DNA from 4 places in the Alteromonas sp. ABH4_456 genome. Region 1 is predicted to be linked to each of the others. Evidence: predicted binding sites of a transcription regulator. Region 1 holds the regulator's gene; each other region holds the start of a gene.
The links. The regulator sigma-54, encoded in region 1, starts transcription at its own class of promoters, with help from an activator protein. The targets are predictions, from matches to a motif close to GTTGGCACGNNNNTNGNNT.
Positions count from the first base shown of each region.

Region 2: ACXAG2_RS16200 (BON domain-containing protein) is a predicted target of sigma-54. The motif match lies at 1,331-1,349, and genes of this name have one in related genera.
Region 3: ACXAG2_RS11660 (DUF2726 domain-containing protein) is a predicted target of sigma-54. The motif match lies at 1,461-1,479, and genes of this name have one in related genera.
Region 4: flgA (flagellar basal body P-ring formation chaperone FlgA) is a predicted target of sigma-54. The motif match lies at 1,090-1,108, and genes of this name have one in related genera.

Region 1 is NZ_JBSWXO010000003.1:363,722-366,931, forward strand. Features, by position in the region: gene ptsN (PTS IIA-like nitrogen regulatory protein PtsN) at 1-253, opposite strand, end outside; gene hpf (ribosome hibernation promoting factor) at 262-549, opposite strand; gene ACXAG2_RS06940 (RNA polymerase factor sigma-54) at 582-2,066, opposite strand; gene lptB (LPS export ABC transporter ATP-binding protein) at 2,162-2,887, opposite strand; gene lptA (lipopolysaccharide transport periplasmic protein LptA) at 2,893-3,210, opposite strand, start outside.
Region 2 is NZ_JBSWXO010000011.1:58,350-61,559, forward strand. Features, by position in the region: gene ACXAG2_RS16190 (response regulator transcription factor) at 1-78, shown strand, start outside; gene ACXAG2_RS16195 (endonuclease/exonuclease/phosphatase family protein) at 137-1,123, opposite strand; gene ACXAG2_RS16200 (BON domain-containing protein) at 1,386-1,988, shown strand; gene ACXAG2_RS16205 (hypothetical protein) at 2,396-2,563, shown strand; gene ACXAG2_RS16210 (hypothetical protein) at 2,617-2,958, shown strand; gene ACXAG2_RS16215 (MlaA family lipoprotein) at 2,945-3,210, shown strand, end outside.
Region 3 is NZ_JBSWXO010000006.1:179,907-183,116, reverse strand. Features, by position in the region: gene ACXAG2_RS11665 (5'-methylthioadenosine/adenosylhomocysteine nucleosidase) at 1-634, opposite strand, end outside; gene ACXAG2_RS11660 (DUF2726 domain-containing protein) at 795-1,382, opposite strand; gene ACXAG2_RS11655 (hypothetical protein) at 1,546-1,905, opposite strand; gene ACXAG2_RS11650 (FAD-dependent oxidoreductase) at 2,095-3,210, opposite strand, start outside.
Region 4 is NZ_JBSWXO010000004.1:141,400-144,609, reverse strand. Features, by position in the region: gene ACXAG2_RS08110 (CheR family methyltransferase) at 1-130, opposite strand, end outside; gene ACXAG2_RS08105 (chemotaxis protein CheV) at 150-1,070, opposite strand; gene flgA (flagellar basal body P-ring formation chaperone FlgA) at 1,236-1,970, shown strand; gene flgM (flagellar biosynthesis anti-sigma factor FlgM) at 2,064-2,399, shown strand; gene flgN (flagellar export chaperone FlgN) at 2,410-2,841, shown strand; gene ACXAG2_RS08085 (LPP20 family lipoprotein) at 2,920-3,210, opposite strand, start outside.

The DNA.
Region 1 (3,210 bases):
GTGTGCTGGTAACCACAATGGCGATAACTTTTTCCAGTCCGGCCAGGCGACCGTGGGGGAGGGCAATGCCGTTACCTATACCCGTGCTGCCCATTCGCTCACGGGCCAGCAGGCTACTTAATACGGTGGCTTCATCAACATCGGGGTTATTTTTAGCTGCAATCCCGCTGATGATTTCGAGAATGCGTTTTTTGCTATTGCACTGGACCGCACACTCGGTGCGGTCCAGGCTGACTATGGCTTGTATATCCATGAATTCAATTAGTGCTTTTTAAGCTTTTCCTTGTGTTTCAGGACCTGCCTGTCGAGTTTATCGACCATGCTGTCAATGGCAGCATACATGTCCTGATTTTCGGAAGAGGCGAAGACTTCCGCGCCGCTAAGATGAACCGTTGCTTCTGCTTTTTGGCTAAGCTTTTCAACATTTAAAATAACGTGCACATTTGATATGTGGTCAAAATGACGTTCCAGTTTGCTGAACTTAGTATCGACATAATTACGCAAAGAATCAGTGATCTCAATGTGATGACCAGAAAGGTTGATTTGCATATTTCGTCTTCCTTATTTTGAGCAGCCTTAAGTTAGATAAGGCTTTTGCGTTGGTTAGACGGCGGGATCGACAAGGATTCCCGGTACTTTGCTATTGTTCGCCGGGCAACCATAATGCCTTGATCGGCCAACAACGAAGCAATCTTGCTGTCACTCAGTGGCTTGCTTGGCTTTTCAGCGGCAACCAGCTTCTTAATCAGGGCGCGAATCGCTGTAGATGAACACTCACCACCTGATTCAGTGGCAACGTGGCTGGAGAAGAAATACTTCAACTCGAAAATACCACGGGGCGTGTGCATGTACTTCTGCGTTGTTACCCTGGAAATAGTAGATTCGTGCATATCTACCATTTCTGCGACATCATTCAGCACCATTGGTTTCATCATTTCAGGGCCATGCTCAAAAAAGCCCATCTGTTGCTGAACAATACAATTTGCTACTTTCAGCAGCGTATCGTTCCGGCTCTCAAGGCTCTTAATAAACCATTTTGCTTCCTGCATGTGAGAGCGGATAAATTGTGAATCACTGCTGTTTCTTGCTTTACGGCTCATTGCAGCATACTGCTGATTAACACTGAGCTTAGGCAGGCTGTCGGGGTTTAATTCTACAACCCAACGGCCATTTTTCTTAGCAACCGATACATCCGGAATGACATATTCGGGTTCTTTCGTAATTAATGCACTGCCCGGACGGGGATTAAGCGTTTGCAGCAAACGCATCGCTTCCCGTAACTGATCTTCTTTCAGGCGGGTTTTACGCATTAACGTACGGTAATCTTTACTGCCTAACAGATCGGAATGCTCTCTGAGCAGTAGTTTGGCTTCTTCCAGCCACGGTGTTTCCGGTGCAAATTGCGCCAGCTGAACTAACAAGCACTCCTGCGGTGTGCGGGAGCCGGAACCGAGAGGATCAAAAAGCTGAATACGTTTAAGTACGCACTCAACCTCATCTTCTTCTACGGGCTCTTCCATATCTTCACTGTTTACGCTTTGCAGAATGTCGTCAACTGTAACCGTTAGATAGCCGGACTCATCAATGGAATCGATGATCGCCAGCGCGATGGCGCGGTCTGTGTCAGAAAAAGGTGTCAGACGCATTTGCCACAGCAGATGGTCCTGAATATTTTCGGTGGTTTCACCCTGAAAGATTTGTTCATCATCACCACCGGAAGGGCCGGGCGCGGGGGCAGAAGACGCAGAAATGTACTCATCCCAGGTACTGTCGATGGGCAGCTCATCCGGTAAATCATTCTTTTCCAGTGCTTCACCGGTATCCATGCTGTCAGAAGACGAGGCTGATGCAGACTCTTGCATGCTGTCATCATTGTCGATGTTATTTTTCTCAATTACATCGTTGTCGGAGCTGTCGTCGACTTCCAGCAAAGGATTAGAATCGAGAGCTTCCTGAATTTCTTGTTGTAAGTCCAGCGTAGACAACTGCAATAGCTTGATCGCCTGCTGAAGCTGAGGCGTCATTGTTAGTTGTTGGCTAAATTTTAACTGTAAAGATGGTTTCATCTACGTCTTATATAAACTCTAAAAAGGACATCCGGTTGTAGCGGTGTGAGTGCCGGTGGCGAAATCTCCGCTAAATGCTCATCCCGATATCTTAACTATAGCCTGAATTGCTCACCAAGGTATACATCACGAACTTTTTGATTACTTAATACCTGTTCTGCGGTGCCCTGAGCAATCAGTTCTCCATGACTGACGATATAGGCCTCTTCACACACATCAAGGGTTTCCCTGACATTGTGGTCGGTGATGAGGATACCGATACCTCTGTCCCGTAAGTGCTGAATGATCTTCTTTATATCATTAACCGAAATCGGGTCAACTCCGGCGAAGGGTTCATCGAGCAAAATAAATTGCGGATTGGCTGCCAGTGCGCGGGCAATTTCAACCCGGCGGCGTTCGCCACCCGACAAACTCATACCTGTACTATTACGTATATGGTTAATATTAAATTCATCAAGTAGTGCATCCGCTTCCTGTTCACGTTGATGACTTTTTAAGTCTTTACGCGTCTGTAATATCGCCATGATGTTTTCATGTACGGTCAGCTTGCGGAAAATGGATGCCTCCTGGGGTAAATAGCCAATTCCCCGGCGGGCACGTTCGTGCATTGGCTGGTGCGTCAGCTCCTGCTCATCAATGAGGATTTTGCCTTTATCCAGCGGCACAAGACCCACAATCATGTAAAACGTTGTGGTTTTACCTGCACCGTTAGGACCCAGCAGACCTACTATCTGTCCGGTAGAAACCGATAAACTAACGTCACGGACGACCTGGCGTGATTTATACGACTTTGCCAGGTGAGTCGCACTCAGGGTTGCCATGTAACTCAGTTACCCTCGTTTTCGTTACTGTCTGAAGTCTTGTTCTCTTCCTTCAGCTCTTTAACTGTGTCAGGACGGAAAACCGTGGTTACCCGGCCGTTGCTGTTACTTTCACCGCCGGTTGCCAGAAGTTGCTCTTTTGACATGTCATAGGTGATGTTATCTCCCTGGACCATGCTGGTATCTTGCTGGATTTTCGCATCACCTTGCAAGGAAATAAGTTGTTTGGCTACTTCGTAGCGAATTTCATTTGCGCTGGCTTTTACTTTTGCGCCGTCATCCAGCGTTTGAGAATAAGTGGCTGGTTTTCCGCGGGCAATAAA
Region 2 (3,210 bases), on a different contig from region 1:
GATCCTTCAGACTATCGTGACATTGTGAGTCGTTGTCAACGTTTTGCCACACGGGAACCCCTGGCAATCACAGCCTGACAAAACGACCTCAAAAGAGAGTTCATGGAAACCTGTAGCTGAAAAGCCACAGGTTTTTTTATGCCTGTTTAACTGATGGATTAGTTCTTAATCTCAGTGTTGTAAGTAAGGGAAAGTGGTCAGAGCCTACATCCGGCATTCTTTCTATTTTGACCAGTTCGAAATGCTCAGTATGAAAGACATGGTCAAGGGGCCAGCGCAGTAACGGGTAATCCGCATGGAAAGTGTTGAAAAAACCACGGCCACGGCGGGGATCCAGCATGCCACTTATTTTTCTGAATTTTCGGGTCGTCGGTGACCATGCCACATCATTGAGGTCACCGGTAACAATGGCCGGATGCTTTAACTTTGCCATTTCTTTTCCTACCCGTGTCAGTTCCTTATCCCTGGGTCCGGCAGATTTATTTTCTGTGGGACTTGGCGGTTTAGGGTGTACAAAATGGATTTTTACCTGAGTACCGGCCATTTCCTGCCAGATTTCCATAGACGGTACGTCATCTTCAATAATGAAACGGATTTTTTCGTTGCCGAAGGGACGCCGGCTATAAAGATGCATGCCGTAAAGATTTTCTAGCGGACAAGAGAGGCGATAGGGATAGTCATCGTGAAGGACCGACAATGCCTGCTCCCAGTCTTTATTGCTTTCCAGCGTCACCAAAATATCCGGTTTACGTAGCCTGGTAAGATTAATCAGTGCGTCATAGTTATCGTTAGTCATTAATACATTGCTGGTGAGAATGCTTATTGTGCGGTCGTCATCAGTTGCCGGTACCTGATTCACTTCTGTGCGCCATACCGGTGTGTAAGGGATTACCCAGGCAAGTTGATAGAGCAAAGCACAGACAGCACCGGCCTGCATGTAAAGCGCCAGTAAGGGCGTTTCGATATACCAGTATGTCCAGACTAAGGTGAGCACAAGTAAAATAAACGCCTGCTGCAGACGGGGAAACTCCCATACGCGGATTAACCAGTGCTGACCGGGTATGTGAGGCAGTATCGCAGCCACAATAAAGAAAAGGGTAATGATAGAGAGTACTGTTGTCATGGTTCGTCCGCTGAAATTACTGTCCGGAATCAAAATATTTAGCTTACTTATATAAAGACTTTCTGTCCTGTTCGATCAAACGAGGTGATTTCAGCAATTGTAAATGCAAGGTAAAAAATACGGGGTTCTGAGAAAAGTTTGCATGAAGGGAAAGAGCGGAAAGTTGGAGTTCACTATAAAAAATCATATTTTTCAGTTATTTAATTTCCTGGCATGAAGTTGGCTTCATTTTTTTTGCTTGATAATTAAGGAGAGCAAAATTATGAAACGTTCAATTCTTTCACTATTAGTAGCTGGTACATTAACTACTTCTGCTTTTGCAGGATCTATGGATACTGCGAACAAGTGGGAGGAAGGTGCCAAGGATGCCTGGATAGACGGCAAAGCTGAAGCAACATTACTGTTTAACGGTAATCTGAATTCTTTTGATATCAACACCGATGTTCAGGATGGCAAGGTTATTCTGACCGGTAAGGTAGACAACTCGGTTGATAAAAAGCTCGCGGAAGAGCTGGTAGCGAATATCGACGGCGTAACAGATGTTGATAACCAGCTGACCATTGTAGAAGAGCATGACTCTCAAGCTATGTCCGGTGATGACATGGATATGGACTCTGCAACCGGCAAACTGACAGATGCTAAAATCGCGACTGTAATCAAAACCCGTTTACTGATGGACTCTGACATTTCCGGTTTTGATATCGACGTGGATGTTGAGCAGGGCAATGTTACGCTTACCGGTACAGTAGACTCAGACGCTGAGCGTGACCTGGCCGTTGAGATTGCGAAAAACGCCACAGATGTTACAGACGTTGAAGACAACCTGAAGGTCGTTCAACAGAAAACAGCGATGAAAAGTGAATAATACTTTTTAACTGCATAATCAGGAAAGGGCTGAGTTATCTCAGCCCTTTTTTATTGCGTTCCGGTTGATGAATCCTGCTGAAAAGCTTTCCTTCCCGTCTGTGAAAATATTTCCCGTCTGTAGTAAAAAAGTATCATCAAATTCCCGGGTCAACGGAAATTATTTGGGTGTCATTACCTGCACCTTTTTCCTCTGATTTTTCTTCTATGATAATGAATTGATACTTAAGTCTAATAAATCAGTAGGTTACGAAAACGCCGGTCATGACGTTGAAGCACGGAGGTGGCTTTTGCGGCGTTTCTGTGAGGTCTCTAAAAATATGGCGCGGAAATTGGAATGTTAAAAATAGTTGTGAGAGTAAATAAGTCATTTACCGGAATTCAATTCTACGCACGCAAGGGAGCAGTATGAAATTTCTGAAGACTAAACACCGTCCGTTACCGTCAACGTCATTTGAACGTCTCATTCACTCGCAGCCAGTTTTTAACTGGTTCGATCGCTACGACAAACGTGACCACAAAGCCGGTAAGGCAACAGCAGGTGCAGTGATGGCGGAGGCAGCGACCGCTAACTAAGTACAGGAAAGCGATCCGGACGGCCCTTGAATTAAACAACGATGGTGAAAAACATGAATTACTTAAAAATTGCGGTAATGACAGTGTTACTTCTGACCAGTCTTGTAGCTCTGGGGTCCGGAAAGCAACTTTCAACCTGGCTGGGGGAAACGCCGGCAGAAACATCAACTGGTGCTGATCTGGCAGAAGTTGAGGCGGTATTTAATGAGTTGGAATTTGACCCGGCGAATTCGTTTCATCAAATTCGTAAGCAAAGGATTGAGCATTATCTTGATTTGGCCCGTAACTATGATGATAGTGACTGGGACTACAGCAGGGATGAAGCTCTGCAGCGGGCTCAAAATATAATGAATCACCACGAAAGGAAGGAAAGTGGTATCTATGCCAGCTTATAGACAAGGTGCTTTCGCCTTAATTATTTGTGTATTTTTATTGGGCGGCTGTGCCAGCGCGCCCGACATGCCTGAAAATTCTGCTGTACAACCGCAGAACAACACACAACCTCAAAAAAACGAACCTGCACTGGCTGAAGAGCTTGCGAAAGGGAAAGACGTTACCGTACAAACCAGCCAGGGAGCCGTATCCGTTTCTCCGGTAGTGGTTGCAGTAGGTGATACCCCTGAGTCAGGGAATACCGGTGATGAGGT
Region 3 (3,210 bases), on a different contig from region 1:
GATATGCCTCGAAGGACACTGATGATGTCTTGCCGGCGATATCAGACAAAGAACGGATCACCAGAAACGGTGTTTCCAGCATAAAACAGGTTTGTCCGATGGCTGCGCCTTCCATTTCACAGGCCTTCATTGCCGGAAAAGTGTCTTTAATTTTCTGTGCCGCTTCATCTGAACCGACAAAGGAATCGCCGGTACAAATCATGCCAGTGGTGTTCTGGATATGGGTGATGTCCTGTGCCGCGGCGGTAGCAGCTTCAACAAGCCGGGGATCGCAGTCGTATTGTGGCGGCATACCGGCACATTGCCCAAGTTCATAACCAAAATGGGTAATATCCACATCGTGATATTTCACTGCACTGCCGACGACCACATCACCGATATTCAGCGCCGGATCGAAGCCGCCGGCTGAACCGGTATTAACAACATAATCAGGCGTGTATTGCTCGATAAGTGCTGTTGTGGCAAGGGCTGAAGCAACTTTACCAATACCGCATTTTACCAGCACGACTTCAGCGCCATGCAGGGTGCCGGTGTAAAAGGTCAGATGTTTCCACTGTCGGGTTTCACAATCTGTCAGAGATGCCTGTAACAGTGCAATTTCCTGATCCATTGCGCCAAGAATACCGATTTTCATAAATATGTTCCGTCGATGTACCGCCCGGCGAACTGGGTGTGCGCGGGTCCGTTAAGTCATGATTGTTAATGGTAATATGAAAGTGAAGAAACTGACAGAAATTAGGGGAAAATGGGTCGGTACCTTGGGGAGAATACCGACCCGGAGAGTAAAAGGTAAATTAAGCAGCCGCTGCCCGGCTTGAACGCACCGGACGTGTCGGGCGTTTATTCGGTGCAGGGTTAAGCGTCGGCGCCTGCGCAATACGTTGCTGTTTGCGGCGGTAAGGCACCAGCTTGCTTTCGATACATTCGCGGATCTCTTCAGTGGTATAACCGGTTTTCACCTTAATGCGCACATGAGGCAATCCTGCTGCATCCAGCGCGCCGCTGACAAAAAAGTCGCGCTGGGATTTGTATTTGTTCTTGCCATCGTTATAAACAAGGTCGATAGCCATAACAGGCGTCATGTCGTCGCGGTCACACAACACGTAATCCAGTTGCTTTGAAGACGCCCGTGACATGGCGCTGGAGCCCTGCTTTTTACTGGCTTTTGCTCTTACTGCCAGTACATCGCTCAGGCGAACCCTGCAAACGATGCGGAATTCACGGCCCACTGCCTGCTCAATCAGTTTCAGAAAATTATGTTCTACCGGTGTGAACAGCTGAGGTTTACTGCGAAAAGGAAAGCTTACACCGCTGTCCGACAATTTCATGGCGCCCAGAGCCACCACAATCAGTAACATCATTAAAATTATAGCCAGTTCCATATTGATCCCCGCGAAAGCAAAATCACATACGTCAAAAAAGTGACGTTTTGTGTCGTGAATTAGTCAACAAGCTGGATTTTGCAAAGGAAGTGCCAGACCGCTAAAAATTTGCAAGGTCGGGAGAGCGTCCGGCACAGAGGAGCTGGGAAGAGGCTGACAGGTCTCAGTTGGCCTTAACAATCATCATATCTACCTGAGAACCTTCGTGATCAGGGGAAATGATAACCCGCACACTGTCGTTAGCTGCAGTGAGTAACGTTCTGCCCTGTACTGTTGCTGCGACCTGCATACCGGGATACTGCGCCGTGTAGTAGTCGATGAGTGTTTGCTGTGGTGTCGCGGAATAAAACACCAGCGTGGCAGGCAGTCCGCTGTCGAAAACCTGACATTGCTTTGCGTCATCCGGCATGGTCAGCGTGTGAAAGTCTGCCGGACAGGCGGATGTGTCAGGCGCTGCAGCCACAGATAACGAAGCCGTACACAGCAGAGTCGCTGCAATCATACTGCACGTCTTTTTGTTCATTTTTACTCTCCCTTTATTAAGCGGAATGGATGCTTAACAGATGAGTAAAACTATAGGCAAGAACCCCTTAACCGGCAATAAAGCATAGGTATACCGGCACACACTCAAGTATCGGCGGTTGATCTTCAGAAACGAAAAAAGCCACGGAATTCTCATCCCGTGGCTTTCGTTTTTTTGCTTTGAGCCGTATTAAACGCCGAGGTAATCCATGATGCCGTCGGCCGCTTTACGGCCTTCGTCAATGGCGGTTACAACCAGATCACTGCCCCGAACCATATCGCCACCGGCGAAGATTTTCGGGTTAGCAGTCTGATAAGCGTACTTACCACCGGCAGGGGCGATAACACGACCCTTTTCATCCAGGATAATACCGTAGTCAGCAAACCAGCTGGCAGGGCTTGGCTGGAAACCGAAGGCGATGATAACCGCATCCGCTTCAAGCACGTGCTCTGAACCTTCCACCTCAACAGGACGACGACGACCGTTGATGTCCGGCGGACCCATTTCAGTTTTAACCAGTTTAACACCGGCTGCAGTGCCTTCACCGGTCAGCGCGATATCCAGTGGTTGTACATTGAAGACGAATTCCACACCTTCTTCTTTCGCGTTCTGTACTTCCTTGCGTGAACCGGGCATGCTTTCTTCATCACGGCGATAAGCACAAATTACGCGTTTTGCGCCCTGACGGATAGACGTACGTACGCAGTCCATAGTGGTATCACCACCACCCAGCACAACAACGGTTTTGTCTTTCATGTCGACAAAATCAGCAGGATCTTTTTCCAGCCCCATTACACGGTTAGTATTCGCAATCAGGAACGGCAGGGCATCGAAAACGCCTTCCACGTGCTCATTGTCGAATCCGCCTTGCATGGACTTGTACGTACCCATACCGAGGAACACTGAATCGTATTCATCAAGCAGCGCCTGGAAGTCGATATCTTTACCGATTTCAGTATTGAGTCTGAACTCCACACCCATTTCGGTAAAAATTTCACGACGACGTTTAATCACGTCTTTTTCCAGCTTGAACGAAGGAATACCGAAGGTTAACAGGCCGCCGATTTCTTCGTACTTGTCGAAAACAACCGGCTTCACACCGTTACGTACCAGAATATCTGCACAGGCAAGACCTGCAGGACCGGCACCAACGATAGCGACTTTCTTGTCTGTCCAGACTACGTCAGACATATCCGGACGCCAGCCCATTTCGAAGGCGGTGTCGGTGATGTATTTTTCAATACTACCGATAGTCACAGCGCCGAACTCGTCATTCAGCGTACAGGCACCTTCACATAAACGGTC
Region 4 (3,210 bases), on a different contig from region 1:
CGTACATCAAAGACGACAAGCGGCTACGGACAAGATATTGCTTGTTGTCGCCTAATGAAATGCCACACTGTTGCTGCAGAAAAGTTCCGAACTGACGGTAACTGTCGGCAGACACTTCTTTATTTTTCAAGCTTCCCTTGCCCCGTCAATCAGTTAGACAACCATTTACCTACAGCAGTAGCAAGCTCATCAGGATGGAATTTTGCGATGAAATCATCGGCACCGACTTTTTGCACCATCGCCTGATTGAATACCCCGCTTAACGACGTGTGCAGAACCACTTTTAATTTCTGCAATTCAGGGGTATTTTTAATTTCAGCCGTCAGAGTGTATCCGTCCATTTCCGGCATTTCTATATCGGAAACCAGTACGCCCACTTTATCTGTAACGTCGCCGGTTTCAGCAGCAATCTCTTTGAGACGGTTCAATGCTTCCAGGCCATTCTTAGCCAGCTCCATTTTCAGTCCCAGTGCCGTCAGCGCTTTTTTCACCTGACTGCGGGCAACTGAAGAATCATCGGCAATGAATATAATCTTATCTTCCTGAGCAGTGGTATCCAGCCCGGCGATAACATCTTTACTAACCTCGGCTTTGAGGGGAGAAATTTCGTTAAGAATTTTTTCTACGTCCAGAATTTCCACCAGCTCTTTATCCACTTCCGTAACGGCAGTAAGATAACTGGCGCGACCCGTCCCCTGCGGCGGTGGCATAATGGCATCCCAGTTCGTATTGATAATGCGTTCAACCGCGCCAACCAGAAAGCCCTGTACTGAGCGGTTGTACTCTGCAATAACGATAAACGCTGTTTCGAGGTTTTCAATCCGTCTGCCGCCTGTTGCCATGCTCAGGTCGATGACAGAAATGGTTTGCCCGCGGATATGCGCAATTCCCCGTACCAGTGAATTCAATTTAGGCATTGCTGTCAATGGCGGGCACTGCAGTACCTCCCGCACTTTGAACACGTTAATACCAAAGCGCTGACGGCCGTTGAGTCTGAACAACAGTAGCTCCAGCCTATTCTGCCCCACTAACTGCGTGCGCTGGTTAACGGAATCAAGAATGCCTGACATACATCACCTCTAATTTAAATTGGGCACGAACATTGCGTTTCACCATATCACTTAATGTTTAAAAACAGAATCGCCAAAAAAGTGACACTTTAACCATTACGAATCTAAGGGTTCTGCTTTTAATCATAGTCAAAATACAATGAACTGAACACGAAAAAAGTCATCATGCAGAAAAAGTTATCGAAATTATTGCAGAAATCTTTAAGCAGGCCGCTGATGGTTATGTTGCTGATGATGCTAAACATAGCCAGTATTCCGGCATTTGCCCAATCTTCAGCGCAGATGCGGGAAAAAATTCAGCAGGAAGCTCAGGCTTATCTGTTAAGCGCTATTGGGGACGCTCACGGCGACGATAATATTCAGGTAAGTATTGTGCCAGTTGATGACCGCATTCAGATCCCAGCCTGCCATACGCCTTTTCAGTATCACGCAGACAGCAGCGCCCTCACCCAGTCCTATATTTCAGTAAGAGTGAGTTGCGGCAACAATGACTGGTATCTGTTTACCAACGCACGGGTTGCGCGGACCCGCACGGTGGTGGTGACCTCCGGTCTTATCAGTCCTGGCACAGTGCTGACATCAGCAAACCTGAAGCTGGCTGAAGTAGACATTAACCAGTTACGGCACACCAGTTACATGTCGCAAAAGGAGCTTATCGGCGCGAGAATGAAAAGACGGGTCCGTGACGGCCAGCCTGTACAGGCAAATATGCTATGCTTTGTCTGTAAAGGTGATCGCATCACGATCCGTGCTCAGGCCGCGGGAATGCAGGTGAAAACGGCCGGCATCGCTAGACAGGACGGGGTAATAGGCGATAGTATTCAGGTAGTTAACGCATCGTCGAAAAAGACGCTTATCGCTGAAGTTGCCAGCACGCAAACAGTGGTTGTGAATTTATAGCCTGAAACAGTAAAAAACACTGAAAAAAGGTTAAAGATGCGCCAGTTCAGGCCGATAACGTGTATGAGGTGTTATTGGTAGTGGAAAAAATTTATGGCAATCAACAATGTTAACAATGGAACCCCTAAGGCGCCCATTGACAATGCAAAGCTGAATAATCAGCAGGCACAGACACAAACGGCGCAACAACAGGAAGCTGCGGCGAAAAATACACAGACGACGGCTCCGCGCCAGGATTCTGTCTCACTGACTCAGTCTGCTCAGCAGTTAAGTCAGGTGCAGAAGAAAGGCACTGAGGCGCCGGTCAATCAGGAAAAGGTCGACAAACTGAAGAAAGCCATTCAAAGTGGTGAGTATAAAATCGACCCGGATTCCCTGGCGCAGAAAATCGCACGGTTAGAAGCGCAGGTTTTTGGCATTAAATCGTAGAGAGTAATTTATGTCGCAGTCACTGGTACAGGCACTGGAGCAACAGATCGCAAACTTAACGCATCTGGCGACTTTGCTTGAACAGGAATTGCACCTGATCAGCTCCCGGGATGCTGAGGCATTGATGAATCTGCTCAAGGATAAAGAGCAAACCCTCGATACCATTCAGCAAAGTGATATTGCTATCAGTAAGCAATACACTGCACATACAGCGGAAAAAACAGCGCCAGACGATGTTACCGCCTTGATTGCCCAGGCCAAAAAGCTTCTCGAAGAGTGTCAGTACCGTACATCAGTTAATCAAAAAGCTGTTGAACAGGGTCAGCTCAGGTTGACCCACCTGCGTAATTTAATGCTGGAAGTCCGCGCCAAAGAATCTCTGACCTACGATAAAAGCGGAAAGCCGAAAGGCTCCGGACTGGGCAGAGGCGTGAGCGCCTGATAACAGTGACAAGTACCAAAAAGCCCGTGAAAACGGGCTTTTTTGCTTTTTGCAGAAGACCGGAGCCAGTAAACCGGCTCAGTAATAAGTAACGTCTCTAATCCTTTTAGGCTTAGCGGTTGTCAGGTAAATATCGTACACCTTACGCATGTCCAGCTCTAACTCAGTAGCGTAAGTATCCTCGCCCACCGGATAACTTTTTATCACCCTCGCGCCGCGGATCACGCCTTCAACAGATGCTTTTAATTGTGAATCCTGCATCACCATGTTCGCCACCGACTGAGAACCATTCAGTCGCTGACCGTATACCTGCTCAGCCAGTTCGCGGTAGGCATCCAGCTTTGATGCTTTCATTGCCATCAGAGAGCG